Regions from separate parts of the Fictibacillus sp. EA-CB0309 genome, predicted to be linked through region 2. Evidence: predicted binding sites of a transcription regulator. Region 2 holds the regulator's gene; the other holds the start of a gene.
What was found. Region 2 encodes Rex, which represses fermentation and respiration genes when NADH is low (regulators of the CRP and FNR family bind a similar motif). Its sites were predicted from a motif close to TTGTGAAATATTTCACAA; they were not measured.
Positions count from the first base shown of each region.

Region 1: the regulator Rex is predicted to act here: its motif matches at 5,346-5,363, upstream of qoxA (cytochrome aa3 quinol oxidase subunit II).

Region 1 is NZ_CP169271.1:3,743,540-3,759,167, forward strand. It holds gene ACEWFH_RS21110 (nuclease-related domain-containing protein) at 78-1,040, shown strand; gene qoxD (cytochrome aa3 quinol oxidase subunit IV) at 1,288-1,707, opposite strand; gene qoxC (cytochrome aa3 quinol oxidase subunit III) at 1,700-2,320, opposite strand; gene qoxB (cytochrome aa3 quinol oxidase subunit I) at 2,335-4,275, opposite strand; gene qoxA (cytochrome aa3 quinol oxidase subunit II) at 4,294-5,268, opposite strand; gene ACEWFH_RS21135 (hypothetical protein) at 5,679-6,560, opposite strand; gene ACEWFH_RS21140 (L-cystine transporter) at 6,676-8,028, opposite strand; gene ACEWFH_RS21145 (DJ-1/PfpI family protein) at 8,374-8,943, shown strand; gene ACEWFH_RS21150 (DUF2269 family protein) at 9,229-9,681, shown strand; partial or broken gene ACEWFH_RS21155 (ABC-F family ATP-binding cassette domain-containing protein) at 10,046-11,601, shown strand; gene ACEWFH_RS21160 (nuclease-related domain-containing protein) at 11,645-12,622, opposite strand; gene ACEWFH_RS21165 (ABC-F family ATP-binding cassette domain-containing protein) at 12,861-14,765, opposite strand; gene putP (sodium/proline symporter PutP) at 15,184-15,628, shown strand, end outside.
Region 2 is NZ_CP169271.1:30,049-45,676, reverse strand. It holds gene thiL (thiamine-phosphate kinase) at 1-340, shown strand, start outside; gene tsaE (tRNA (adenosine(37)-N6)-threonylcarbamoyltransferase complex ATPase subunit type 1 TsaE) at 350-802, shown strand; partial or broken gene tsaB (tRNA (adenosine(37)-N6)-threonylcarbamoyltransferase complex dimerization subunit type 1 TsaB) at 802-1,496, shown strand; gene rimI (ribosomal protein S18-alanine N-acetyltransferase) at 1,506-1,955, shown strand; gene tsaD (tRNA (adenosine(37)-N6)-threonylcarbamoyltransferase complex transferase subunit TsaD) at 1,952-2,968, shown strand; partial or broken gene ACEWFH_RS00220 (ABC-F family ATP-binding cassette domain-containing protein) at 3,275-5,214, opposite strand; partial or broken gene moaC (cyclic pyranopterin monophosphate synthase MoaC) at 5,602-6,104, shown strand; gene ACEWFH_RS00210 (redox-sensing transcriptional repressor Rex) at 6,150-6,785, shown strand; gene ACEWFH_RS00205 (twin-arginine translocase TatA/TatE family subunit) at 6,804-6,986, shown strand; gene tatC (twin-arginine translocase subunit TatC) at 7,016-7,780, shown strand; gene ACEWFH_RS00195 (YdiK family protein) at 8,200-8,403, opposite strand; partial or broken gene ACEWFH_RS00190 (lysostaphin resistance A-like protein) at 8,400-9,112, opposite strand; gene groES (co-chaperone GroES) at 9,361-9,645, shown strand; gene groL (chaperonin GroEL) at 9,740-11,377, shown strand; partial or broken gene arr (NAD(+)--rifampin ADP-ribosyltransferase) at 11,524-11,939, opposite strand; partial or broken gene ACEWFH_RS00170 (DUF4317 domain-containing protein) at 12,153-13,333, opposite strand; partial or broken gene ACEWFH_RS00165 (ECF transporter S component) at 13,479-14,005, opposite strand; gene ACEWFH_RS00160 (hypothetical protein) at 14,342-15,049, shown strand.

The DNA.
Region 1 (15,628 bases), 200 kb from region 2:
TTTGTATATTTTTGTAGGAAATCAGCAGGTGTTTACGGTTTGAGGGAAGAATTTTTTAGTGGAAAAGGAGGTCGTTTATGTTAATTAAGAATCGTACGAAGTCTGTTAGGATTAAGAAGCTGGAAGTTATGCAGCGTCGCATCATACGCCAACATCCAAGGTATTTATCAATTGAAGATGAGTTGAGCGGAAGATTAGCCGGCCATTTTGGCGAGCAATCGAATGATTATTTTTTGAAGCCATTCCGCGAATTTTCTGTTGTTCATGATTTAAGGCTTACTGCGCACGAAAGTTATTTTCAAATCGACACCTTACTCCTCTCTCCTCGTTACCTTTTGAACCTCGAAGTTAAGTACATAACCGGAACTCTTGTTTTTGACCACCTCAACCAAGTCATCCGTGTAAAAGAGGATGGCACTGAAGAAGCTTTTAAAAATCCTATTTTCCAAGTGAAGCGCCAACAAACTCATTTGATCGAATGGATGGCCAAGAATCGTATCCCTCCCATTCCCGTTCGCTCTCTAGTCGTAATGAGCAACCCAAGAACCATTATTAAGGCCCCTCCTTCGAATAAAGAAGTTCCTCAATATATTACGCATAGTCCCTATTTGCAGGAAAGAATTAAAGTGATTGACAAGATGTATGGAGATGAGAAATTGACGAAAAAAGAGTTGGGGAAATTGACTAAGATGCTCGTTCAACTTCATACTCCAGAAAACCCTGACTTACTAAAAAGGTATCAGATTGAAGAAAAGGATATTATCAAAGGGGTTTATTGTACGGAGTGCTTTTATATGCCAGTTGTGAGGAAGTACGGAACTTGGTTTTGTACGAAGTGTACCTATAAATCTGAAGACCTTCATTTAGCTTCCCTAGAAGATTTCGCATTATTGTATGGTCCCACAATTACAAACAAGCAATTTTGCGATTTTCTCCAGTTACCTTCAAGGCATGTTGCTAAGCGGTTGCTAAACACCTTAGATCTGACTCATACAGGGACTTACAAAGATAGAAAATATAATTTACCCTATCCCACATAAAGTGGGAAGCTAATCAAGAGCGTATTTTCATATTGGCGCTCGTATTTTTCATATGGCGCTCGTATTTTTCATATGGCGCTCGTATTTTTCATATGGCGCTCGTATTTTTCATATGGCGCTCGTATTTTTCATATGGCGCTCGTATTTCATACTCGCGCCAAAGAATTCAAGCATCTACTTAACTTCCCACACAAAAAAACCTCTTGCAAAGGGGTCTTCCCCAGCAAGAGGCTTTCTAGATCATATCTTATTCATGACTTCCATGTTCATCAGAATCATGACCGCTTCCACCACCATGATTCTCATGGTTCTCTGTCTTTGGTGCGTCATGCTTGTCGTGCTTCGCGTGGCCTGCTGTCATAACCCAGACAGATCCGATCACGATAACAATCGCTACGAATGCCGCAAATAGGATGTTACCTATTTGTACGCGGCTTGTGAGGTTACTCTTTGTCGAGTTCTCCGTCACGTGCATGAACATCAATAGCTGCAGGGCAGCTTGCAAGAATGCAAATCCGAAAATAATAATCAGAATCCAAGTTAAGGATAAATCAGTTCCAAGTGCGATCCATAATGCGAATAAAGTAAGCACGATGGACAACACGAATCCGATTAAGTGTTTCCACGGGAATCCGCCGTGTTCATTAGCTGCAGTTTTATTAGCCATGATGCATCACCATCCCCATCAGATAAACGGCTGTGAAGATAAAGATCCACACTACGTCTAAGAAGTGCCAGTAAAGACTGGTGATGAAAACTTTTGCAGAAGTAGCTGGCGTTAGACCGCGCTTAGCTACTTGAATCAAGACCATCGTTACCCAGAAGATACCGAACGTTACGTGGGCACCGTGAGTACCTACAAGAACGAAGAATCCTGACCATGCTGCACTCGTACCAATGTTTGCACCTTCATGAATGAAGTGCAAGAACTCTTGAATCTCGAAGTATAGGAATCCAAGACCAAGTCCAAGCGTTATGGCCATCCACGTGATCAAACCTTTTACATTGTGACGGCGCATCTCATGAACCGCTAGTCCGCAAGTGAAACTACTTGTTAGAAGCAAGAAGGTTTGAATTAACAAACTCTTTACTTCAAACAGTTCACCAAGTGCGGGACCGTCTGCGATACGGTGTTCTAAAACCATATACGTTGCAAATAATGTTGCGAATAACGCAATTTCTGCCCCTAGGAAAATCCAGAAACCGAGAATGTTTAGACGCCCAATCTCCGAACGATACTCTAAAGGCGTGTTGGGGTCGTGTGTTTCTGCATGTGCCATTTTTTCACGCCTCCTTATTTAGAAATCTTTTCTGTTTCGATAATCTCTTCAACACTTACATAATACCCGTCATCATACTCGAATGAACGGTAAATCAATGTTCCGAATACACCTACCAATCCGATGATCGCCATCCACATCCAGTCGAATACCATTCCGAATCCGGCAACGAAGAAGAATGATGCCATGATGAACGGAACACCAGAGTTGCTAGGCATGTGAATCGGTTTCAGATCGCTAGCTGTTAACTTCTCAACTTTTCCTGATTGCTTTTGTCTCCAGAAGTGGTCAAGACCTGTTACTTCTGGAATTTTAGCAAAGTTATAGAATGGAGGCATTGCTGATGGAGTAGACCATTCAAGCGTACGGCCATCCCAAGCGTCTCCAGTCAATTCACGCTTCGCGAAACGGAAGCTGTAGTACATGTTGTAAACAAGAACTAAGAATGCAATACCCATCATGAATCCACCGATTGTAGATACCATGTTTAATGGGCCCCAGCCAGACTCTTCACTGTACGTGTAAACACGACGTGGCATACCGTCTAGACCAAGGAAATATTGCGGGAAGAAACATACGTTAAATCCAATTGTGAAAATCCAGAATACCCACTTACCGATACGTTCGTTCAGCTTGTAGCCAAACATTTTTGGATACCAGTAGATTAAACCGGCGAAACAAGCAAATACTGTACCTGCGATCAACACATAGTGGAAGTGAGAAACTAGGAAGTATGTGTTGTGGTACTGATAGTCAGCTGCTGCCATGGCAAGCATGACACCTGTAACCCCACCGATTACGAAGTTCACAATAAATCCGAGTGACCAAAGCATCGGTGTCGTAAATTGGATCTTACCTCTGTACATCGTGAACAGCCAGTTAAATATCTTAACCCCGGTCGGAATACCGATCGCCATCGTCGTGATAGAGAATACGGAGTTAACAAGTGCTCCTGAACCCATTGTAAAGAAGTGATGGACCCATACCAAGAAACTGTATCCTGCGATTAGAAGCATAGACCAGATCATGGCTTTGTAACCAAATAACGTTTTTCTAGAGAACGTAGAAATTATCTCAGAGAACATACCAAATGCCGGAAGAATTACGATATATACCTCAGGGTGGCCCCATAACCAGAAGAGGTTAGCCCAAAGCATATCCATCCCTTCCCCTTGAAGGGTGAAGAAATGACTTCCGAATAAACGGTCAAATGTCATAAGTGCTAATGCTACTGTAAGGATCGGGAAAGCAAAAATAATGATAACCATTGTTACAAGTGATGACCAAGTAAACATTGGCATACGGAACAATGTCATTCCCGGTGCACGCATCTTAAGGATCGTAACTAAGAAGTTAATACCCGTTAAAAGCGTACCGATCCCGGCTATCTGCAGACCGAGTAAATAGTAGTTCTGCCCAGGTCCTGGACTCAGTTCATTACTCGCAAGCGGCATGTAACTCGTCCAGCCTGCTGATGGTGAGCCACCAATAACGAATGAGATGTTAAATAACATCGCACCGATAAAGAACGTCCAGAAACTAACTGCGTTTAAATAAGGATAAGCTACGTCACGTGCTCCGATTTGTAATGGAACAACGACGTTAATTAAACCAATCAAGAACGGCATCGCCATGAAGATGATCATGATCGTACCGTGTGTTGTAAAGATTTCGTTATAGTGCTGTGAATCGAGGAACTTCGCCTCAGGAACCGCGAGTTGCGTACGCATTAAGAGCGCATCGACACCACCGCGGAACAACATAAGCACAGCCGAAACGATATACATGATACCGAGTTTTTTGTGGTCAACTGTTGTAAGCCATTCGTCCCACAACCATTTCCACTTATTATATTTAGTAAGGTAAAACAGGATCCCCACCATCGTTAATACGATGGATACGTCAGCACCATAAATCATCGGGTCACCTGTTACGAAAAATTCATCCCATTTCATATTGAAATGCCTCCTCTGTTAATGGGCATGAGAATCCCCATGAGACTCTGATTCTTCTTGCTTCTTCATCTCTTCTTCACGCTTTTTCTTTTCTTCTTTCGCTGCTCTTGAATGAGGAATCTTCTCTTCATAACCTAAACGTTCGCGAGCATCTAGCGCGTATTCTGCATTCTTAGCATGGTCTATCCAATCTAGATGAGTTGAAGAGAAAGTCATTTCTTTCACGTGACCAGGAAGCATCAGCTTGTCGTACTGCCCCTTTGTAAGTTCTGGAGCATCAGCTTTTGTTTCACTCGCCCATTTTTCAAACTCTGCATCAGACATAGCCATAACATCAAACGTATGATCAGTGAACCCTTCTCCAGTAAAGTTGGAGTTACGTCCTTCATACGTGCCTTGCTCGTCAGCTTGCAGATAAAGCTCTGTCTCCATGCCAGCCATCGCATATTTTTGGCCACCTAATTGAGGAACCCAAAAAGATGCCATAGAATCTGCAGAAGTCAGTTTGAACAAAACAGGTCGATCTTCAGGAATATGAAGATAGTTAACTGTTTCAATGTCTTGCTCTGGATATGAGAATACCCATTTCCAGTTTACAGATGTTGCATGAATCACTAACGGCTTTTGATCTTTCGACTCTTCAGGAGGTCCTTCTAGAGAGTAGATACTCTTAACCGTTGGAATCGATAATGCAATAACGATAATAATCGGAATGATCCACCAAATCGTTTCAAGAAGATGACTTCCTTCATTGTCAGGATCATAGCCTTTATGATTTTTACGATCACGATATTTATAAACAATAAAAGCAGTAAGTGCGTAAACGACTAGTAAGATAAATAACATAAACCAGATGGAATACATGATCAGATCCCTCTGTTCTTCTCCTACAGGTCCTTTTGGATCTAAAACCACCATATCGCTGCAGCCGCTTAGCATAAACACGGCCATCATTAACCCGAATGTTAAAAACGGCTTCAACCGTCGCATCACCAGGTCCACCTTCCTTTCTCTATTTACAAGCATTTACTTTTGCCTAATAAAAACGAACCAAAAGTGATTATAGTGCATTGTGAATTAAATCACAATGGATATCATAGGCAAAATCAAAATGTCAGAAAACCTTTGCCCTCATAGTACCAGAAACCTAGTAAATGTGACCGGCTCCCTAACAAATGTCACGATTACTTCAAATAAAGCTCACAACTTTATCACAGTTTCGTCATAGAATGTTCACGAATATGGAAGAGCCTTCATGAGCTGGAAAAGAATCTTGTGCTATTTGAAAGTTCAGTTTTTAATTTTTACCCTAATTAGCAAATCTTCACACCTTATATGTGAAATTTTACAAACATAAATAAAACGCAGGAAATCAATATCCCTGCGTAAATTTTTATATATTTTTATCGACTTATTCTTCTTAAGTTTGTCCCCAGTCCACCTGGAGGAAGCTGGTTCCCTAATCTTACAGAAGTTATCGCACATATAGGAATAAGGATGGGAATAGCTAGTTGAAGGATAATGGTTCCGCAATTCACTTTCACTATTCTTCCAAGTTCAATAAAATTCCCATCTGTAGTAATGGTAACTTCCTTCCCAATGCAGCTTTTCAATTCATCTCTTAGTGCTTCCGTACAAATATCATTTACACATTCACAATGACATTCTAATTTGCATTCTTTCGTTTGGGTCGTCATATTGCAGAGAGAAGCAGCGTTATTGAACTGTATCACACTCGAAATGGTACATAAGGAAAAAATAAAAGAAGCTCTTGTTAGACTATCTCTTAAAACAATAAAACCGCAGCTAACTTTCAATAATGTTCCATTGATTGGGGAAACAGGAGTTGTGATCCCAATTTCCTTACCTATACATTTTTGAAGTTCTTTTCTCAGTTCCCTTATACACTCATTTTCCGTACATTTGCACTTACATAATAAACAAGTTTCATCCAGATCTTCTTGTACGATATCACACGCTGAAGTTTGCGAAGGAGCAAAGGCATTGCCGCATGCGAAGCCGATAATATCACATATTTTTATTAATAATGGACCCGCAATCTGTTCAGTTTCACTTTCAACAATAATTGTTCCGCAATCTACTTTAATTAATCTCCCTACTATATAAAGAACATTAGGGATATTTGCTCTAGTTAGTAATGTAATTCTTTTTCCAACAATTCTTCTTAACTGCTCCCTTAGCTCCCTCGTACAAATACTTTCGCCACATCGGCATTTATCACACTTTAATTTTGGTTGACTTGGTCGTATATTCCCACAACTCACAAAGAGTTCCTCCACTCAAATTTTAAACTTTATCTATTCTATGCAAGTATTAGGACAACCGTTCAAGCATATAAAAAACGACCCTGCCCAAAGGCAAGATCGTTCCTAGTAATGGTTATGCACTTACTTCGACTTGATTTTCGCTGTCATTGTATGCGTCTGTGTCTAATTGCTTTTGAACTTTACTTGTTAAAAGACCAGATGTCATCGCACCGCTTACGTTTACAGCAGTTCGGCCCATGTCGATCAGCGGTTCAACAGAAATCAAAAGTCCAGCTAAAGCAATCGGAAGATCCATCGCAGACAACACAAGGATTGCCGCAAACGTAGCTCCACCACCAACACCAGCAACACCAAACGAACTAAGCGCCACTACTACAACAAGCGTCAGTAAGAAAGATGGTGACAACGGATCGATTCCGACAGTCGGTGCAATCATGACCGCAAGCATCGCAGGATAGATTCCAGCACAGCCGTTTTGACCGATTGAAAGCCCGAACGAACCTGAGAAGTTAGCGATCCCATCAGGTACACCCATGCTCTTTTGTGTACGGATGTTTAATGGTAGCGCACCTGCACTTGTACGCGAAGTAAAGGCAAATGATAGAACTGGAAATGCTTTTTTCATATACGTTACTGGACTTAATCCAGCGAACGTTAGTAATAATAAGTGGATACCGAACATGATCAATAGCGCCACATATGACGCGATAACAAACTTACCAAGCTTGGCGATCGCACCCATATCACTAAGTGCTACCGTTTTCGTCATTAATGCAAGTACTCCATATGGTGTTAAACGAAGAATCAAAGTTACAACACGCATGATTACTGAATAGAAGGCATCAACGATCTTGGCAAACAATTCTGCATGCTCTTCTTGCTTACGTTTTACCCCTAGATAAGCAACTCCAAGGAATGCTGCAAAGATTACGACTGCAATCGTTGATGTCGGACGAGCACCTGTAAAATCTAAAAACGGATTTGCTGGCAATAATGAAAGGATTTGCTGCGGAAGCGTTAAGTCTTTTACTTCTGCAAAAGTACCTTCCATTTGCTCACCACGAGCTGTTTCCGCATCACCTTGTTCAATCTGAACAGCTTCCAGATCAAAGGCAACGGATGTAGCGATGCCGACAACTGCTGCAATAGCTGTTGTTCCTATTAAGATCGCAATGATCAATCCGCTAAGTTTTCCGATGTTCCCTTTTAAATTTAAACGTGTGAACGCTGAAAGGATCGAGATAAACACGAGCGGCATAACGATCATTTTCAAGAACGTTACATAACCTCCACCAACTAAGTTGAACCAGTCAGTAGATTTAGCAGCTACCTCAGAATCAGCTCCATAGCCGTACTGAAGTCCAAGGCCGAAGAGTATCCCTAATCCAAGACCCGTAAACACACGTTTTGAGAAAGAAACGTGCTTTTTTTGCATGTAATACAAAACACCTAAAAGAATAAGCATAATAGCAATGTTTAATAAAACTAAGTAAGTAGTCACCTACAAGTCCCCCCTTTAGTTAACTAAAATAAATTAATACAATAAAACCTATCTGTCAAGTAGGAATTACCGCGGGATTACTTTTAGCTGCCACCTCCTCACACTAAAAAAGACAAGCTTTCAAAAAATAAGCTAGTCGTTAGTGTGTTTATGCTTGGATCACAGATGAAATATTTAGTTGTGTTACAGATATATTCTCCCCGAATTTAAATTATGCTTGTTTTTGTAGCAAATTCCTATGATTAGGTGCTAAAATTTGGATATAGATTGTTTTATTCTCAACTTCATATTTCATGGGGAGGCTTTTAAATGAAAAAAGTTCTAATGTTTGTCTACGATTCTTTTGCAGAATTTGAAGTAGCGATTTTAAATACATGTTTAAGCGGATCAGAATATGAACTTTGCACATGTTCTCCTAACTCTTCCATCCAAACTGTTACAACCGCAGGAAAGCTTAAGATCAAGCCTGATTTATCCGTTAACGAAGTCATAACAGATGATTATTCCGCACTGATTATTCCTGGCGGAGCGCCGTTTCCGTTTCTGAAAAATACGATGATTAAGGATATGATTCGTTCTTTCTTCGATAACGGCAAATTGATTGGTGCAATCTGTGGAGGACCTGCCCTGCTAGGAGCTGCTGGTGTTCTAGACCACATTCAATATACCGCTTCCCTTACAAAAGATGACACTGAATATTCGGCAGTAATGAACTGGAGCAACAAACGTGAGGAACATCTTATAATTGACCAAAATGTTGTTACAGCAACAGGGTCAAACTATATTCAATTCGCTGAGGAAGTTTTACGCCAGCTTAAAGTGTTTCCTGACGAAATAGAAAATCCTCTTGAATATTTTAAAGCACCAACTATGTCCTAATGAAGTTCATGTCTTCCTCACTCGCTTCATACCAAACAATCCCTGTTGGCTTTGGATAAGGAGAACACATTTCAATTCATCCTTTTTCTGTAGCGCTCCAATAAACTGTTAAATCGAAAGCTTAACAGGTATTTCATCCTCCGAAATGTGCTTTGTTTCATTTAACGAATCTCCTTTGTGAACAACAGGAAAAAAGTCACAACCAAAAAGAAGGACTATTTTCCTGTATAGCGTAATAAATTGGAGGTGGGAATCATTAGTACATATTGTTAAAGGGGAAATTTAATGACGTTTTATGGCACAATCGTACTTTTACATATCTTAGCTGCAATTGTCGGGCTCGGTGCAAGCTTTGCCATGCCCGTCGTAACAAAGTTTGCAAAAACAGCTAACCAGGCACGCTTTGCTCTTGAGGTTAATGCTAAGATTGAAACATTGCCGAAGATCGGCAGCTTAACACTTCTTGCATCTGGACTTTTATTAGGTTATTTAAATACTGCACTATTTAGTGAAGTGTGGTACATCTCGTCATTAGTCATTTATGTACTTGCACAAGTTCTTGTAATAGGCATCATTCCTAAGAAACAGAAGCAGATGAGCGAAATTCTGGGTTCTCATGAAGGTGATGATCTTCCTGAGTCGTATCGTGCGGTCGATAAACAACTCGATCCTTACGTATATTCTTTGCATGGTTTAGCTGTTGTACTTATTATCTTAATGGTTGTAAAACCTTTTTAATTCTTCATAATCAGCTCTACTCTTGGACACAATATGGTGTAAAGAGATGAGGAGTGAAAAACATGTCACGCGGAAAATCATTTAATGATAAGAAAAAGGCCATCCAGGACAATTTCCTGATAATACACTTCAAAACAGACTCGTTGAAAAAAGCGACGAAACGGATTCAGTTAACCTTGCTACAAAGGAAGCTTTTAAAAACAGAACTGGTGAGCAAGAATAGATACGATGCACGGCACTCTTGGAAAATTTTCCTTGGGTGCTTTTTCTTTTTCACGATTCAGCCCGCACCTATTGAGTTCCTTCCCCATTCAATACTATAATCAAGAGGGTACAAATTACTGACAGAAAAGGTGTTATATAGATGAGTATTTTAACGGTACAAGGCTTGAGCCATGGTTTTGGCGACAGAGCGATCTTCAATGATGTGTCTTTCCGTCTGTTAAAAGGAGAACACATCGGATTAATTGGTGCAAATGGTGAAGGTAAATCCACCTTTATGAATATAATCACAGGAAAATTAAAGCCTGATGAAGGTAAAGTGGAGTGGGCAAAAAAGTTCGTGTAGGTTATCTTGATCAGCATACTGTCCTGCAAAAAGGGATGTCTATCCGCGACGTGCTAAAGAGTGCGTTTCAATACTTGCTCGACATGGAAACAGAAATGAACAGTATGTACGAAAAAATGGGTGAAGTTACACCTGAAGAGCTTGAAAAGTTACTTGAAGATGTTGGTGTTATTCAAGACACCCTGACAAACAACGACTTTTACGTGATCGACGCAAAAGTTGAAGAAATCGCGCGCGGACTTGGACTCGATGATATCGGTTTAGACCGTGACGTACACGATCTGAGCGGTGGACAGCGTACGAAGGTTTTGCTCGCAAAACTTTTATTAGAAAAACCAGAAATCCTATTGCTGGATGAGCCAACCAACTATTTGGATGAGCAGCATATCGAGTGGCTGAAACGCTATTTGCAAGAATACGAAAATGCGTTTATTTTGATCTCGCATGACATTCCATTTTTAAACAGCGTTATCAACTTGATCTATCACATGGAAAATCAAGAGCTGAACCGCTATGTGGGTGATTACGATCATTTCAAATCCGTTCATGAGATGAAAAAATCTCAGCTGGAAGCAGCGTTTAAACGTCAGCAACAAGAGATTGCAGGTTTAAAGGATTTCGTTGCACGTAATAAAGCCCGTGTTTCCACTCGTAACATGGCGATGTCACGTCAGAAGAAGCTTGATAAAATGGATGTGATTGAACTAGCAAAAGAAAAACCGAAGCCGGAGTTCAATTTTAAAGAAGCACGCACTCCAAGCAAGCTGATCTTTGAAACGAAAGATCTTGTGATCGGTTATGATGAGCCATTATCAAAACCGCTGAACTTGCGCATGGAGCGCGGTCAAAAAATTGCTTTAGTCGGTGCAAATGGTATCGGTAAAACAACATTGCTCCGCAGCATCCTAGGTGAAATCAAGCCCGTTTCCGGAAACGTTGAGCGCGGTGAAAACCTGGAGATCGGTTACTTCGAGCAAGAAGTAAAGTCAGCCAATTACAACACATGTATTGAAGAGATCTGGAGCGAGTTCCCTGGCTTCTCTCATCATGAAGTTCGCGCAGCTCTTGCGAAGTGCGGTCTAACGACAAAACACATCGAGAGTAAAGTTGAAGTGCTTAGCGGTGGAGAAAAAGCGAAGGTACGTTTATGTAAGCTGATCAACCACGAAAATAACGTACTCGTACTGGATGAGCCGACGAACCACTTGGACGTTGAGGCGAAAGATGAGTTGATGCGCGCGTTGAAAGCATTCAAAGGCAGCGTTCTTTTGATCTCCCACGAACCTGAATTTTATAAAGAAGTAGCAAACGACGTCTGGAATTGTGAAAGCTGGACGACGAAGGTGTTTTAACTTTGTGACCCTCACTTTTGGTGGGGGTTTTTTATTTTGTAAATTATTTTGGAAGAGGAATGGTGTAGGTTGCGGCTTTTCTTGAGCCAGTCGGCTTTAAATCCATAGCACGGAGGATTTTATACATGCTAGTAGAGGAATTTAGATGCAAGAAGTTTCGTAATTCTTCGTTCTTAACTTGAGAATTTATCAAGAGGGCATAATCATAAATAGCTTTAATATGTGCTTCAGAATCCTTTTGAGAACATGATAAACAAATCCAGTGTCTCATTGCTCTTTTCATCGGTAATTTACCACAATAAGGGCAAATAACCCCTGTAGCTATATCCTCTTTTCTAATCTCATAATGTTTTAAAATATCTATATCAATCTGTTTATGATTCTTAATCAAAAGTTTACTCAATTTTTTTATCTCTTTCTGAGACAAATGATTTTGAGTGTAATTTTTAGTTAATCTATGAATCGTTCGAATCAAGTCTTTGCCTTTAACAATTTTATTAAGACTTTTCTTATATAAAGGAGAAATTTTAATTACTGAGTGAATATTAGTTATTACTACTAAATAGAAGATAGGGATATCAGCCAACTTATGAGAGGACAGCCATTCCTTAAAACATGACGCTTGAAATTCAACTTGTATAATAGGATCAGGGAACGCTTCTTCAATTCCGTTTCTGATGCGAATCACTTGGTTAAATTGATGGTCAAAATACAGGTTTCCTATTAAGTTCTTCACTTCAATTATTAAACAATAGTTTGGAGTTATAATTAGAGAATCAAGTTGGAAGTATATTTTTTGCGTTTTATGTCTTGGGAGCCTTAAATCGTGGAAAATATAATAATTTTCTTCAGGTAAATCAGTTAAATGATAATCAAGAGACTTCTCTCCATTAAAGCCCGCATTAAATTTTGCCCTATAACTTTGAATATCTGCTTTTTTGGGGAAATTCAGAGGGATTCTTTCTAATAATGAATCTAGTTTGAAAAGTGTTAATGGTTTTGTTCTTTCTTTTACAATCAAATAATCACCTCGTCCTTAATTTCCTATAAAAATTCAACAAAAGCGACTAATTTTCCTCTCATAAAAATTAGAAATTTTTTTATAAGTCTTCATAAAGATTTATAAGTCTTCAAAAAAATTTATAAGTCTTCAAAAAATTTTATAAGTCCTCAAAAATTTTTATAAGTCTTCATCCCAATTCTCCACTTTTACAGTGTAAAAAACACCCCTCGCCTTCCAGCAAGAGGTGCCCACCCAATCATCTATTCAACTCTTCAACCAGTAGTGAGAGCTCTTCCCAACGTTCCATCGCACTTTCTAACTCATTCTCCACTTTTTTCTGCTCAACCATAAGCTCACTGATTTTGCCAAAATTACTGCCTGCTGCAACAATTTCTCCTTCAATCTGTTCTTTTTTCTCTTCCAAGGTCATGATGCGGTCTTCAATCGTATCCCATTCTTGCTGCTCTTTATATGAAAGTTTTTTCTTCTTTTCTTTGCGCGGCGAAATAGGCGCATCCTCCACAACAGCCGCTTCTTTCTTCACAGAAGCCGCCTCTTCATCACGCTCTTTTTTCTTTTCCATGTAATCGGAATAGCTTCCTTGAAACCTGACAACTTTCCCTGCCCCTTCAAAAGCAAGTAGATGATCGACGACGCGATCTAAAAAGTAGCGGTCATGGGAAACCGTCAGTACGACTCCTGGGAAATTCTCTAAGTACTCTTCTAGAATACCTAACGTTTGAATGTCCAAGTCGTTTGTTGGCTCATCTAAAAACAGAACATTCGGTTCTTCCATTAAAACTTTTAGCATATAAAGCCTGCGCTTCTCTCCACCCGAAAGTTTGCGAATGTACGTATATTGCATATAGCGTGGGAACAGGAAGCGTTCGAGCATCTGTTCGGCTGTAATCGTCTGTCCATCTACTGTTGTGATGACTTGTGCCGTTTCTTTTATATAATCGACAACACGCAAGTTGCCGTCCAGCTCTTCATGGTCTTGTGTGTAATAGCCAATCTTAACCGTTTCCCCAACCTCAACTAAACCAGAGTCTGGTGTAGTTCTTCCAGCTAACATGTTCAATAAAGTGGTTTTTCCGCTGCCATTCGGTCCAATAATTCCTAAACGCTCACCAGGAACAATCAAATAATCAAGATCCCTAACAAGCTCTTTACCGTCTAAACTCTTGCTCAAGCCCTGTACTTCAATAACTTTTTTCCCAAGTCGCTGTGAACCGATCGCAAATTCTACAGAACCTTTTGCTGCTGGTCCTGTTTCTTCTTGAAGAGTTTCTACACGTTGTATTCTAGCTTTTTGCTTTGTCGTACGCGCTTTTGCGCCACGTCGGAGCCAAGCTAACTCTCGGCGAAGCGTGTTTTGCCTTTTATCTTCATTCTGCAGGGCGATCTCTTCGCGTTCTGCCTTTTTCTCTAAATAGGTTTCGTAGTTGCCTTCATAGACATAAAGCTTACCGTTATCGAGCTCAAAAATGTTGTTCGTTACGCGGTTTAGGAAATAACGGTCATGGGTAACCATCAGTAAGGCACCCTTATAGTTTCCTAAGAAAGTTTCTAGCCATTCGACCGTTTCATTATCCAGATGGTTGGTCGGCTCGTCCAAAATCAGCAGATCTGCCGGCTGAATCAGTGCTTTTGCAATGGCTACCCGCTTCTTTTGACCACCGCTTAAATGCTTCACTTGGCGTGAAAAATCACGCAGACCAAGCTTTGTTAACACCGTTTTTGCAACAGTATTAGCTTCCCATGCCTCATTCTCATCCATCTTTTGCTGGCTGTTCATCAAACGCTTCAGCTTCTTCTCATTCGATGGATCTGATTCCAGATCAAGAAGGGCTTGCTCGTATTCCCGCATCGTTTTCATAATGAGTGAATCTCCATAATAAATCTGGTCTAGTACAGAAAGTTCTTCATTTAATTCAGGTTCCTGTGCCACATACTCAATCTGAAATGTATTCGCATGAGATAGCGTCCCTCGTTCAGCTGGTTCAATTTCAGCCAAAGCTTTTAATAATGACGACTTACCGGTTCCGTTTGGCCCGATCAATCCGATTCTTTGTTTGTCGCTGATCGAAAAAGTAATATCATCAAAAAGTGTTTTTTCACCATATGTTTTATATAAATTTTCAACTAATAAAATACTCAAAACAATATCATTCCTTAGGTCAAAGTCTTTGTTTCTATTGTAGCTCAACCGCGTCAGAATAGCATCTTTCCCATATCATTTGGGTTTTTTCTTCATTTTTGTTATAGTGATAAACATGTTCTGAAAAGGAGTGGGCACGTTTTTTGCTCAAAACGGATGCCGCTATTTTCAATTTTATTAATCGGCTTTGCTTTTTTCTTGTTGTTGATACTGGATAAGCAAAACACCCAGTAAGGTTTTATTGCGTATTTCTACCGCGCTTTTAACTTCAAGTTTTTTTACTCACTCCACGCAAGCTCTTTTTTGCACAAAAAAGCTCTAGTTTTTTCGACCTGCCAACTTTTTCATAAACAAGTCATCCGTTGAGCAAACTAACATGACCCATTTCATGAAAAAAGAAAAGGAGAGAAATTTTTACATGCAAACAGGAGTAATTATTTCATTAATTATTTACATGGCTGGTATGCTTTATATTGGCTACTGGGCTTACAAGAAAACATCCGACCTTTCTGATTACATGCTAGGCGGCAGAGGATTAGGTCCCGCTGTTACTGCACTATCTGCCGGTGCCTCCGATATGAGTGGTTGGATGATGATGGGTATACCAGGTGCTATGTTTACAGAAGGAGTCAGCAGTATCTGGATTTCAGTAGGACTAACGATTGGTGCATATCTTAACTATATTCTTGTTGCACCTCGGCTTCGTACGTATACAGAAGTTGCAGATGATTCTATAACGATTCCAGACTACCTTGAGAACCGTTTTAACGATACAAAGAAAATATTACGTATCGTTTCAGCACTTGTAATCATCATTTTCTTTACACTGTATTGTTCTGCTGGTCTCGTATCAGGTGGGAAAC
Region 2 (15,628 bases):
TGATGGAATTGCGAGTGAACTAAACGAGATTGCTGAAGCGAGTAACGTCTCCATTCATATCCAAAAAGACAAGATTCCAGTAGGTACAACTCTAGCTGAATTAAGAGAGAGCGAAAGGCTTAACCATCAGTTATTTGGCGGAGAAGATTATGTGCTCGTTGGATCTGCATCAGAAGAAGACTTTGCTAAACTAGCGGCTGCGTTCCAACAACATTCCCTTCCTTTATATGAAATTGGGAAAGTTGGAGAAGCTGGTAAGACAGCAGTTTATCTGCATAAAAAGAATGAGGAGACAGAACTTCTCACGAAAAAAGGTTTTAATCATTTTAGGGAAAGGTAAGGAGAAGTCATGCGTACATATCATTACAAAACGAAGTCAGCGGAAGAAACGATGTCTTTTGCGGAAAAACTGGGCTCTATTCTTAAAAAAGGAGATGTGCTTACTTTGGCTGGAGATCTTGGAGCTGGGAAGACGACTTTTACAAAAGGCCTCGCAAAAGGACTCGGAATTACGCGCACAGTGAATTCTCCTACTTTTACCATCATTAAAGAATACAACGGTCGATTGCCGCTTTATCATATGGACGTGTACCGTTTAGAAGACTCTGATGAAGATCTAGGCTTTGAAGAGTATTTTTCAGGTGACGGGGTCTGTGTGGTAGAATGGGCAGTCTTTATAGAAGAATATTTGCCAGAGGAAAGACTGGAGCTGGTTATCTCGCATAAAGGCGATGATGAGCGCGAGATACAAGTAACACCTCTAGGGAACAGATACGAAGAACGCGTTAAGGAGATTATGTAATGAAAGTACTTGCAATAGATACATCCAATCTTGTGATGGGGATCTCTGTATTGGATGAAGGAAAAGTGCTCGGTGAGTATATTACAAACTTAAAAAGAATCATTCAATACGAGTGATGCCTGCGATTGAAGAAGTGCTTAAAGAAACTGGGGTAAAACCTGCTGAGCTGGATCGAATTGTGGTTGCCAAAGGCCCAGGTTCCTACACAGGTGTCCGCATCGGAGTAACAATCGCAAAGACACTCGCTTGGACGCTGAAAAAAGATCTTGTCGGAATCTCGAGTCTCGAAGTACTTGCTCAAAGCGGAAAATATTTTGACGGGTTTGTGGTGCCCCTATTTGATGCGCGCCGTACTCAATTATTTACAGGGCTTTACGGACAAGATGATTCAGGAGAGTTTCAAAATCTTTGGGAAGACCGAATCATTTTATTAAGTGAATGGTTGGAGAAGCTGCAAACATTGGATAAGAGAATTTTATTTGTAGGAAACGATCTTCCGTTGCACCAGGATACGATAAAAGAAGTGTTAGGGGATCAAGCGGTAATTGGGACTTTATCGGATCACAATCCGCGGCCGAGTGAACTAGGCCGTATCGGAATGTTGAGAGAACCGGATGATATCCATTCGTTTACTCCAAGCTATCTTCAGTTGGCAGAAGCAGAAGTGAACTGGCTGAAGTCACAGGGGAAGTAGGGATAACTGATGGGAGAGGCTTATACATTTAGATTGGCAAAAGTAAGCGATATAGATGATATCCTTGGTATTGAGCAAGCGTCTTTTGCCGTACCATGGTCCAGAGAAGCTTTTTACAGAGAAATTGTTGAGAACCAATTCGCGTATTACCTCGTGATTGAAGACTCCTTTCAGCCGATCGGTTATTGCGGAATCTGGCTCGTTATGGACGAAGCACATGTCACGAATATAGCGATTCTGCCTTCGTACAGAGGGAGAAAGCTTGGCGAAATGCTCATGAAAGAAGCCATTAAACTTGCCAAAACACAAGGGGCTGTAACGATGACGCTAGAAGCACGCGTAAGTAATCATGTTGCGCAGAATTTATATAAAAAGCTAGGATTTGAAGCAGGCGGTATCAGGAAAAACTATTACAGCGATAATGGTGAAGATGCTTTAGTAATGTGGGTGGAATTATGATAAAGAATGAGATGATATTAGCGATAGAAACAAGCTGTGACGAAACAGCGGTAGCCATTTTGAAGAACGGCACAGAGCTCTTAGCAAACGTTGTCGCGTCTCAGATCGAGAGTCATAAACGGTTCGGCGGTGTTGTTCCTGAGGTGGCGTCACGCCATCATGTAGAACAAATTACGATCGTGATTGAAGAAGCGTTAAATCAGGCAAAACTTGAGCCTTCTGATTTAACTGCCGTCGCTGTAACAGAAGGACCTGGGCTTGTCGGCGCACTGTTGATTGGTGTTAATGCTGCTAAAGCATTTGCCTTTGCACACGGCCTGCCGCTCGTTCCTGTACATCATATTGCAGGACACATCTATGCAAACCGACTTGTAAAAGAGATGACTTTTCCATTGTTGTCCCTAATCGTTTCTGGGGGACATACCGAGCTTGTTTTAATGGAGAAGCACGGAACGTTTAAAGTGATCGGTGAAACAAGGGACGATGCCGCAGGGGAAGCGTATGACAAAGTGGCGCGAACGTTGAACATGCCGTACCCAGGCGGTCCTCATATCGATAAGCTCGCGCAAGAGGGAGAACCGAATATTGACCTGCCTAGAGCATGGCTAGAACCGGACTCACTTGATTTTAGCTTTAGCGGGTTGAAGTCTGCGGTGATCAACACCGTTCACAATGCAACGCAGCGTGGTGAAGTAATTAAACCTGAAGACTTAGCAGCAAGCTTTCAAGCAAGTGTTGTGGATGTACTTGTGGAAAAGACGTACCGTGCTGCCGAGCAATATAACGTGAAGCAAGTTTTGCTAGCTGGAGGAGTAGCAGCGAACAAAGGGCTTCGTCAAACGTTAGAGAAGCGGTTTGAAGGAACACATTACGACTTAGTGATTCCGCCATTGCACTTATGCACAGATAATGCGGCTATGATTGCAGCTGCGGGCAGTGTTGCTTATCAGAAGGGTACGCGAGGAGATATGGCATTAAACGGTGTGCCAGGTCTAAATTTAGAAGCGCAATAAAGTGGTGGGCTCTTTTCCTAATGGGGAAAGAGCTTTTTTATTTGTCGACCGAAGTAGACGAGATTCGACACAAAACTCCTTCTTTTTTGTGGAAAAGTTATACACAGGTTTGTGGATAATGTGGACAGAGGTTTTGAAACATTTGAAATAAAGGGTTTGTGTTATACACAATTCACACAATGTATACACATGTTCGTGTGGATAAAGTGGATAAGTCGCATTTTAACTAAAAATCCACAAGTCGATCTGTGGATAAACAAAAAAGCTGACACGCCTCACAATTCTGTAAGGATGCCAGCTTATACATTAAGCATTCTGCAATTCTTCCCATTCTTCCATTAAGGTTTCCATTTCTTCGTTCAACGTATCCAGCTGCGATTGGAACTCTTGTGTTTTCTCGTAGTCTTGGAACACTTCAGGCTTACAAAGCTCGCCTTCAGCATAGGAAATCTTGCTTTCGAGTCCTTCTAATAGACCTTCAATTTCTTCAATGCGGCGCTGGCGTTTACGGTCTTGTTTTTTCGCTTCTTTATCAATTGAGTTTTTGGCCGAATTCGCTTGTCCTGATGAAGGCGTACTAACAGGATTTTCTGCTTTCTGTCGCTCTGCGATTTCTTCCCGGGCTTTCATCTCGTTCTTTTTCTCCGTGTAATAATCGTAGTCACCCAAATATTCGGTTATACCGGTTGGTGCGAGTTCAACGACCTTCGTTGCGATCCGGTTTATAAAATAACGGTCATGAGACACGAAGAGGATGGTACCTGGATAAGAGATCAGTGCTTGTTCGAGTATTTCTTTGCTATCCAAATCCAAATGGTTCGTTGGCTCGTCGAGAAGAAGGAGGTTCCCTTTTTCCATCATGAGCTTTGCGAGTGCAAGCCGTGCTTTCTGACCACCGCTTAACTCCGTCACAAGCTTCAGCACATCGTCACCGCTAAACAGGAACTGTCCGAGTATGGAACGGATCTCTTTTTCCGTTTTTTCCGGATAGTCATCCCACAGCTCGTTTAGTAGTGTTTTGCGTGAATGAAGATCCGCCTGTTCTTGATCATAGTGAGAGATCTTCAACCCGCTACCATAGCGTATATCGCCCGATATGAGCGACAATTTTTTTCGAATGACTTTGAGTAGAGTCGATTTGCCGATTCCGTTCGGTCCGACAATCGCGACACTATCCTGGCGGTTAACCGCTAATTCCACATTTTTAAATAACGGTGAGCCATCTTCATAGCCCGTACTCACATTCTCAAGCTTCAGCACGTCGTTACCGCTTTGTCTTTCAATATCAAACGCGAAGGAAGCAGACTTTTCTGCACCAGCAGGACGTTCTTTCAGCTCCATCTTCTCAAGCTGCTTACGACGGCTCTGTGCCCGTTTTGTGGTAGAGGCACGCACGATGTTACGCTGAATAAAATCTTCTAACTTTGCCACTTGATCTTGCTGCTTCTCAAACTCTTTCATCTCTTGAGCGTATCGCTCTGCTTTTTGCTCGAGATAGCTAGAATAGTTTCCTGTAAAGCGGAATGATCGTTTTCTCGAAACTTCATATACGGTCGTTACAATCTTATCGAGGAAATAACGGTCATGGGACACAATCAAGATTCCCCCAGGATAACTCTGCAAATATTGCTCAAGCCACGTTAGTGTTTTGATGTCCAAGTGGTTCGTCGGCTCATCGAGAATAAGTAGATCCGGTTTGGTTAATAAAAGTTTTGCCAGTGCGAGACGTGTTTTTGGCCACCGCTCAGTGTATTAATCTTTGTGTCTCGATCAAAATCGGCAAATTGAAAGCCGTGCAGCACGGTGCGAATCTCCGCTTCATATTGATAGCCGCCTTCATCTTTAAACGTGACTTGCAGTGCGTCGTAGTCTTTGAGGAGGCGTTCGTATTCGGCTTCATTTCCGATGACTTCAGGATCGCCCATACGCGCTTCCATCTCACGCAGTTTCTTTTCTTTTTTACGAAGGTCTTCAAACACAGAGAGCATCTCGTTCCAGATTGATTCATCAGAATCCAGCCCCGCATCTTGTGCAAGATATCCGGTCTTAACGTCTTTTGGAATCATGATATGACCAGAATCATAAGAATACTCACCGGTAATCACACGAAGCAGCGTAGACTTACCAGCACCGTTTCTTCCAACTAAAGCAATGCGCTCACCTGTTTGAACTTCTAGTTTTATATTCGATAAAATAACGTCCGCGCCAAATGATTTGGTGACGTCTTGAACTTGTAAAATAATCATTGTGAATTCACCTCTATGGAAAACGGGTGGTTTATTATAAAAGATTGTTGTGCTTGCATCATTGATAAATTGATTAGAGCGCAAGGTGCGAGACTCCTGCGGGACGAGTGGGACAGGTGAGACTCTTAATAGCGCAAAGCGCTAAGAGGCTCACCGCCCGCCCCGCGGAAAGGGAGCAACCTGGAGCGGAAATCAATTACTTTCAAGTACAACCATGATTACGCAAACAGCCTTTTTAAAATATATAACCCTGTCTACTTAGTAGTTTAGCGTAGTTTGGAGATTCGCGCCAACAAAGGGAATGTTCAACATTTTGCAATAATTACAAGTAAAATCATAACGACAATAAAAGCGGTTTCGTGTATATTCATCATGAGGAGGGGTTTTATGACTGAGTTTACCCATTTTAACGAAGAAGGCCGTGCTCGAATGGTCGATATTTCGGAAAAAGAAACATCTCACCGAACAGCGGTAGCGGTAAGCGGGGTAACCGTTTCTGAAGAAGTCTTCCTTAAGATTAAAGAAAACGGATTTAAAAAAGGGGACGTTCTAGCTGTAGCGCAGGTTGCTGGAATCATGGCTGCCAAAAGACCTCTGACTGGATTCCGATGTGTCACCCACTATCACTTACAGGTGTAGATCTATCCTTTCAATGGGATGAATTGGCCGACCATAACTATAAATTAAATATACAAGCTGAAGTGAAGACAAAAGGAAGCACTGGCGTTGAGATGGAAGCTTTAACAGCCGCTTCTGCTACAGCTCTTACCGTCTATGACATGTGTAAAGCGGCAGATAAGGGAATGGTCATCGGTCCTACATACCTTGTGTCCAAAACAGGAGGAAAGAATGGCGACTTTCTACGTTCCTCAAGCCCTGACAAAGTATGATACAATAGGAAAAGATAAGCTTTCTACACATGGAGGGCTCCATATATGAACCAAGAACAGTTAAAAATACCACATGCAACAGCGAAACGGCTGCCCTTGTATTATCGTTTTTTGAAAAACTTATCATCTTCCGGTAAACAAAGGGTGTCTTCAGCTGAATTAAGTGAAGCGGTTAAAGTAGATTCTGCAACGATCCGCAGAGATTTTTCCTACTTTGGCGCATTAGGTAAAAAGGGTTATGGCTACAATGTTAATTATCTGCTGTCGTTTTTTGCGAAAACGTTGAACCAAGACGAAACAACAACAGTGGCATTAATCGGAGTAGGTAACTTAGGTACTGCCTTTTTGCACTACAATTTCACCAAAAATAACAATACAAAAATAGAAGTCGCATTTGATGTAGATTCAGCTAAAATCGGCACAGAGATCGCAGGAGTTCCAATCTATCACACGGAAGATATCGAACAAGAACTGCAAAAGCGGGGCATAGATGTTGCGATTCTCACCGTACCCGTAGGAGCGGCTCAGCCGATTGCGAATCAGCTCGAGCGCGGTGGTGTAACCGGGATACTGAACTTTACACCAGCTCGATTAACCGTTTCACCGAAAATTCGTGTGCATCATATTGATTTAGCCGTCGAATTGCAATCGCTTGTTTATTTTATGAAAAACTATTCTTAGACCAAGGAGGAAATCGTTATGTTAGGACCAGGAAGTATCGCAGTAATCGGACTTGCAGCGCTCGTTATGTTTGGGCTAAAAAAGCTGCCTGAGCTAGGAAAAGCTGCAGGTAAAACGCTTCGCGAGTTCAAGAATGCTACAAAAGGCATGATGGACGAAGAAGATGACAACAAAAAGGAAAGCGAACAACTGAAGAAGTAAGGATGTTTTTCTATGACCTCTGAAAAAATATGTCGCTATACGGTCACATTGGCGAGTTAAGAAAGCGTATCATGTGGGCGATTCTAGCTTTCTTGGTATTTTTGATCGCCGGATTCTTTTTAGCCAAGCCCGTGATCGTGTATCTGCAAAGTGACCCAATTGCAAAGAACATTCAGATGAACGCTTTTCATCTAACCGATCCACTGAATGTGTACATGACGTTTGCCTTCTTCATCGGCCTCGTCCTATCCGCACCAGTGGTGTTGTACCAGCTTTGGGCATTCATCAGCCCTGGGCTTTATGAGAACGAAAGAAAAGTAACGCTCATGTACATCCCAATTGCGTTTGTGCTCTTCTTAACGGGACTCGCATTTTCGTACTTTATTCTTTTTCCGTTCGTCGTAAGCTTTATGGGAAATGTCGCTACTGCCTTAAGTGTTGAAGGAGAATACGGAATTCAGGAATACTTCTCATTCCTTTTCAATATCACACTGCCATTCGGACTTTTGTTTCAATTCCCGGTATTAATCATGTTTTTAACAAGGCTCGGAATCGTAACACCTGATTTTTTAAAGAGCATCCGAAAGGTAGCATACTTCGGGATTTTAGTAGTCGCTGGTTTGATCACACCGCCAGAGCTGCTATCTCACCTGATGGTTACGTTCCCGCTCATACTCTTATATGAAATTAGTATCATAATATCTAGAGCTGCTTATAAAAAGAGAATGAAAGCGGAAGTTGAAGCTCTCGTGAAGGAACGAGAAGCAGAGGCAGAAGCCGCTTATCATGATTAAAAAGAGGATGACTCCACGTGAGGAATCCTCTTTTTTGTGTGGTTGGAGTATGGGGTGAGAGTGGGAGTGGACAGTAAAAATGGGGAAGTGGACAGTAATTGTGTAAAAGTGGACAGTATTTCATCGAAAGTGGACAGTATTTTTGTAAAAGTCGACAGTATGGCTTACTAGGAGGTTTTTGCAGGCTACCCAGGTGCTTCCGAAGCACCAAAACTGCCTTAGTTTTGGTGCTAGTGACGATAATCTGTCGGATTCGAAGATTAATCTGTCCGATTGGCCGCATAATCTGTCCAATCTCCAACATAATCTGTCCATTTCAGCGAACAATCTGTCCAATTTAAAAATTCGCCACCCGCTACCTCCACAAAAACACCAAAGCAAACAAAAAAACTGCCTCCATCAAGGGGCAGTTTTCACTATTATTTCTTTCGTTTTCTCTTTAAGTGGTTGTTTAACGCAAAATAGCGGATGGCATTGGCGTAATCAAAGGTTGCTACGACCATTGTAATGATCGTCCAGAAGCTCGTCATGCCGTATTCACTTGCATAATGAACAGCAAGATACGTAAAGACAAGTCCGATCCCTAAATATAAAAATGCCATAAACAGTGGTGATGTCTTCATAATAGTCCTCCAATAATCAATTGCGCTGTTTCTAGCTGCTTTTCCATCTTCTGAATCTCATCAGCAAAGAATACTTGAACGATCAGAACGAGTGTATTCATGGCAACGTGTGCCGCGATCGGAACAATGAGGCGCTTCGTGCGAACATAAAGGTACGCGAACGTGAAGCCCATTGCCGTATAGATTAATAAGTGTGTAAAGTCCGCATGAACAGCAGCGAAGATTAGAGAACTGATCAAAGCAGAAATAAAGAAATTAAAGCGTTTATGAAGAGAGCCGAAAATGATCTTTCGGAAGATGATCTCTTCTAGTATTGGCCCAACGATGGCCGTTACAATCATAAAGTATTTTACGTTTTTCACGATTTCAACAAGATTCTTCGTATTTTCAGATCCAGGCTGTATGCCGAAAAGATTCATTTCGATCATGCTGGCGATAATTTGAGCCGCATACGCCATAAAATTCCGATGATCGACCATAGGACAGCAGACCCTCTCGATACTCGCTCAGAGTCCCTGTGCCTGCTTTTCATTTCAGGAATCAGCATGTAAAGGATGATAATGAGAGCGGCGATGAAACTGATCGTTCCCCACATTCCAAATAGTTGTTTTTCAGGAACACCCAGTTCGTTTAATAGAGGAACTCCTATGTAACCCGAGAATTGCATAGCGATATATATGAAGATGATCCACCAATATTTTTTCTTCAAATGACCTTCTCCTTTACGTACAGCCCTAAAAATAATTACATCTAATACCTCTTTATATGCTTACCCATTTTAACATAGAATAGGCAGGGCTCGCGAGGATATCGAATTTGAGAAGAATTTAGATTTAAATTTAGATTTCCCGCTTGCAAAATTTTTTAGTTTTATTTATTATTAGAAATGGAGTTAGCACTCACTAACTAAGAGTGCTAATAAGAAATTCTTTTAACTATTTAAGGAGGGTGTTTCACTTGTTAAAGCCATTAGGTGACCGTATTATTATTGAGCTTGTAGAAGGTGAAGAAAAAACTGCAAGCGGCATTGTATTGCCAGATTCAGCAAAAGAAAAGCCTCAAGAAGGAAAAGTTGTTGCTGTAGGTACGGGCCGTGTGACGGATAACGGCGAGCGTATCTCTCTAGAAGTTTCTGAAGGAAACACGATTATTTTCTCAAAATACGCTGGTACAGAAGTAAAGTACCAAGGTAAAGAATACTTGATTCTTCGTGAGTCTGACGTATTAGCGATCGTAGGCTAATCGTTAGGTAACTTGGAAGCTTCAATGATTTGAAGCTACATAAATAAAGCATATGTAAGTCACTAACTTTTAAAATTAATGGGAGGGTTTTTACATGGCTAAAGATATTAAATTTAGTGAAGACGCACGCCGCTCAATGCTTCGTGGTGTTGATGCATTAGCGAACGCTGTAAAAGTAACACTTGGACCAAAAGGACGCAACGTTGTGCTTGAGAAGAAATTCGGTTCTCCTCTAATCACGAACGATGGTGTTACAATTGCAAAAGAAATCGAGCTTGAAGATGCATTCGAAAACATGGGTGCTAAGCTTGTAGCTGAAGTTGCGAGCAAAACGAACGACGTAGCAGGAGACGGAACAACAACTGCGACAGTTCTTGCTCAAGCGATGATTCGTGAAGGATTAAAGAACGTAACAAGCGGAGCAAACCCAATGGTACTTCGTAAAGGGATCGAAAAAGCGACAGCAGCTGCTGTTCAAGAACTAAAAGCGATCTCTAAACCAATCGAAGGCAAAGAGTCTATCGCACAAGTTGCGGCAATCTCTGCAGCTGACGAAGAAGTAGGACAATTGATTGCTGAAGCGATGGAGCGCGTTGGAAACGACGGCGTTATCACGATCGAAGAATCAAAAGGATTCACTACAGAGCTTGAAGTGGTTGAAGGTATGCAGTTTGACCGCGGATATGCATCTCCATACATGGTAACAAACTCTGACAAGATGGAAGCAGAGCTTGAGAACCCGTACATCCTTATCACAGATAAGAAGATTACGAACATCCAAGAAATCCTTCCAGTACTTGAGCAAGTGGTACAGCAAGGGAAATCTCTATTGTTGATTGCTGAAGATGTTGAAGGTGAAGCACTTGCTACATTAGTAGTTAACAAGCTTCGCGGAACATTCAATGCAGTAGCTGTAAAAGCTCCTGGATTCGGTGACCGTCGTAAAGCAATGCTAGAAGACATCGCAGTATTAACTGGCGGTGAAGTGATCACAGAAGAGCTAGGTCTTGACCTGAAGACTGCGAACATCACGCAGCTTGGTACAGCTTCTAAAGTTGTGGTTACAAAAGAAAACACAACAATCGTTGAAGGTGCAGGAGATTCTTCTAAGATTGCAGCTCGTGTTAACCAAATCAAAGCACAACTCGAAGAAACAACTTCTGAGTTTGATAAAGAAAAACTACAAGAGCGCTTAGCAAAATTAGCTGGTGGAGTTGCGGTAATCAAAGTTGGTGCAGCAACAGAAACTGAGCTGAAAGAGCGCAAACTTCGTATCGAAGACGCACTAAACTCTACGCGTGCAGCAGTTGAAGAGGGTATCGTATCCGGTGGTGGTACAGCTCTAGTTAACGTGCTAAAAGCAATCTCTCAAGTAGAAGCGACTGGCGACGAGCTAACAGGTGTGAAACTAGTACTTCGTGCACTAGAAGAGCCAGTTCGTCAAATCGCACACAACGCAGGCCTTGAAGGATCTGTAGTGGTTGAGCGCTTGAAGAACGAAGAAATCGGAATCGGATTTAACGCAGCAACTGGCGAGTGGGTAAACATGTTTGAATCAGGAATCGTTGACCCAACTAAAGTTACACGTTCAGCTCTACAAAACGCAGCATCCGTATCTGCAATGTTCTTAACAACAGAAGCAGTAATCGCGGATAAGCCAGAAGAAAACACTGGCGGCGGAATGCCTGACATGTCCGGAATGGGTATGGGTGGAATGGGCGGCATGATGTAATAAAGCTAAAGCCCTTGGTACGGTTTGATTGAATAACCATACCAAAAGTTTTAACTAGATTTTTAAAGCCTCTCTTAAACTTATGAGTTTAAGAGAGGCTTTTTTGTGATTAGGTTTATATATAGCTAATAAACAATATTGAAAAATTAATCGTATATTACATCTTTGCCTTGTTCACGTAATTTTTTCAATGATGTAAGCATATGATTTATTTGCTCATCCGAATGTCTTTCCCAGGAACCTAACTCTGCAATTATTTTCAAGGGAGATTTAGATCTATACGAACGAGTTGGGTTTCCAGGAATTTTTTATCGGTCAAGTTCGGGTCATTTTCATAATCACCTAAAGGTTCTACAAGGTAAATTCTCTCTTTTGATGTTGAAGTTGCTAATTCAGCACCCCATTTAGCCGCATCTAATGTTGCAGTGAAATAGATATAGTTCGATTTTTTGTCTTGGTAATTTGATAAGTATTGCGGTTTTAAAAGATCTCCAATTTTGAGTTCTGCTTTAGTGCCATGAAAGAAAGGACCCTTATCTAAGACATCTTTTTTGTCTTTCATACCGATACACCTCTTATTATTTTTAGACTTGTATGTAACAGTTTAGGGCAGGAACGTTGGAAAGTGTAGTCTATAAATATCTTATTATTAGTAGTATAATGAAAGTAGAGAGAATGTATTCGACTATTATTTGCGTTTAAATTAGCATTTTTTAAAATAAAAAGGCTTCTCACAAGTTTTAACTCGTGAGAAGCTTTTTCTATCTCTAATTATTTATTTCTCAACCTTCTCCCCAAAAGCCTCCGGAATCATCGTAAACCCTTCAATCACCGTATCTTCTTCCACTTCGATCATGAGGTAACATTTACCGCTAAGCTGTACTTGTTTCACGTACCTTAAATCTTGCGGACTAATCGAGATTTTAGCTACCTTCGTATCAATTTTAATAGACTTCGAGTTGAATTTCGGTACAACGCTGCTTGCTTTTATCTCATATTTATCATCATCAATGACTTTTTGGAAAGCGGATTCTACCTTTTCCACACTAATATCTTCAACACCGCTCGCCTTTAAAACGCGCTCAACGTCCTTGGAGTCTAATCGCGGATGTTCTTCCTCTTCGTTCTCTTCAATCATTCGGTTAATCTCTTCATACACATTGGAGAGAGTGGATGTATTTAATTGATCCCTTGTCACGTCTTTAATAATTTCTTCAAACACAATCTTATCGTCTTTTGCCGTCATGATTTCTTCGCCATTTAGAACGTCAACGATGAATTCATAATCAGGCTCATGAACTTTTCCTGCTGAGTACAGAATATGGTTCACATCTGCTGCATTATCACTGAAACAAGGGAAGAGAAATCCTCCGATCGGTGCATTTAGGTTAATAACAGGATCCACCACGAAATTATACTTAAACTCTTTTTCAACATAATCAAAAAGCAGCTCTTTCTTCGGTTCTTGTGTATTGTTTATGCTGCACAGAATAAAGGGAATGAGTAGACGGCATCTCGTTCGCTGATCTCAGCCTCATCATTTTTGCGCTTCGTCGGCTTATAGTATTCTCCCTTAATGAATGTAATCACAATGTCCTTTTCATACTGTCGGTTTAAGAGCATTTTTCCTACCATTTGTAGCATGCGCTCTTTCCAGTCTTCTGTATCGCTTGCGAGAAGTCCTTGATGCAGGATGAGCTGGCTGTTATTTTCAGCATCCCTTTTGAATTTTAGTTCAAAGAGCTTTTCATCAAGATTTCCACCAAGCAATTTTTTAAAGTTATTAAAGAAGAGCTCTTGTTGCTCGGCATCTAGCATTTCGAAAGGCTGACTCACGTGATGATAGATCTCGCTTGATTCTTTCGTGATATACACATTAAATATGCTGGAGATTTTCAATAGATCATTCTCTTTTTTAAACTGTTTTCGTATTTGAGAGATATCTTTTTTATTCATGCTTTATACACTCCTAAGAATTAAAAAGTAGTAATCTTTCGATTGAGGTAAGGTCATTTCATCTAAACAAAGTGTAACAACAAAAAACACCCTGTTAAAGTAGTCTTTTCTTAAGTACTACTTTACAGGGTGCAATGAATTCTTTCTAAAATAAAATTCTTTTCTTAATTCGTGCTACAAGAGGCACAACAATGATTCCAGCGATACCAACTTGCAAGATGTTTCCTGGAATTGATCCGAACGGCTGAATCCAGTTGCTATAGAGGACCACTTCTGCAAAATAATAGCCTACCACTTTAATTAGCATGGCAACACAAACAGCCATGGAATAGACAATCACTCGTTTACCAGGAACTTTTTCAGAGATAAGACCAGCTACATAACCCATTGCTCCAACGATGATGAAAGTAAATGGAGCCCAAACCGTCCAACCAGAAAGTAAATCGAATAATCCCATTCCGAAAGCACCAGCAATAGCGCCTGTTCTTCTGCCGAAAACGAACGCTGCTACAAATAGGGGATGTTTCCTAGGTGGATAAGGCCGCCGTTTCCTGCAATGGGAAGCTTTATGTTGATGAACATCGTTGCAACAAGAGTCAATGCAACGAAAAGTGCATTAATGACTAATGTCTTTGTTTTAGTCGATTCTATTGATGAGTATGTTGTATTCACATCATTACCTCTTTCGTTTTTTATAGTTATCAACACCGCTTTAAGAGAAGTGTTTTTAGTCTAGTCATCCATATCGATGGAAATTTCCCACTTATCTATTATATCTGTCTCTTACTGTTAAGAAAATAGCTATTTTTGGAGTAGTTTTAAATAAAAAATATTTATTATGACGTTTAAGGAAGGGGCACAGATAAAAATGAAGAACTCTAAGTAACATAGACGTATTGATCCTGTTAACTTCGAACTTCTATAGTAGACTGCTTAACCGCTTATTTTGAGTTGTATCGCAGGGCGATACAACCAGCAAATAGATATGTATGAAAAAGGAGGCCCGATATGCGACGTGATATACAAGTGAATGAACGAGCGTTCTCTTCCAAGGAAGTGGCAGAAGAAGTGGGGATCGCCACTCCCACAGTTCGGAAGTATGGCCAAATCTTAGAACGGAACGGATACGAGTTTTTGAAGGATGGAGATCGCCGTATCTTTGTTCAATCTGACATTGAAGCGCTTATATCGTTACGCGATACAGATAAGCCATTAGACGATACAGCGAAAGATATTGTACGTGACCAAAATGAAAGGTTACAAGAAACCAATGAAACAGACGTAGCGCTACCCGATACATACAAAAATCTACCTCAAGACCCAAATCAGTTAAGAGAGGTCTTAATGGTGTTAGCTAATGAACTGGCAGCTACACGTGAAATGAACGTCCAACTTACAAATGATATGTCACAGCTTAAACTAACAGTATCCAGACTCCAGCAAGATCATCATGTAATCAGTTCGACTGTTGGAAATGCAGCACAGAAAACCAATGCTAAGATTGAAACTTTATCGAGACAGCAAAAAGAGCATTACGAAACATTACTCGAACAAGAACAACAAAAAAGTGAACTTCTACAAAAAGAAATACAAAATATGAGGGAAGAACAGACAAGAGAGTGGCGTTCACAAAATGATTTTAATAAGCGACTAGAAGATGCGATACAAAAACCTAGAGAAAAATGGGGAGGATTATTCTCCTTATTCCGAAAGTAAAGGTTTATGTAAATAAGGCGTATCGCATGGCGATATGAATTACGAGTAAGCAGTTTAGCTTCATATATTTTCGATATGCCTTTTATAAAAGTGACATAAGATATGGGAGAATATCATAGCTCAAGGCGATCAAGACGAAATGGATAGCTACACGATGATTAAAATGTATATCGCTCATATAGCGTCATGCGATATGATTCTTCTAAACTACAGGGTTATAAGATTTTATGTAATTAAATATAGACATGTATATCGCTACCCGATACGTAAGTAAAAAATACTTATGCTTCACAAAAATAAGCCATTTCCCGAGAAATATCTACAAATTCTGCGTTCGTTATCGACAATTTTTTATGTTAAAAGGGTTCATTAGCAGGTGATTTCTGCTATGAACCCTTTTGTTTCATTAACGAAGATTTTTTTGATATCCCTCATAATGATTTTTAGTAAAAATCAGAGAATAGAGTGATTCCACTAAGGGTTTTTTGATTTTACGTTTGTTCGAAATTCGATTCATGATTACAATATCCCGAATTTTCTCTTTTTTTGTAAAAAAACAAGGAGTATCGCTTCTGTGAT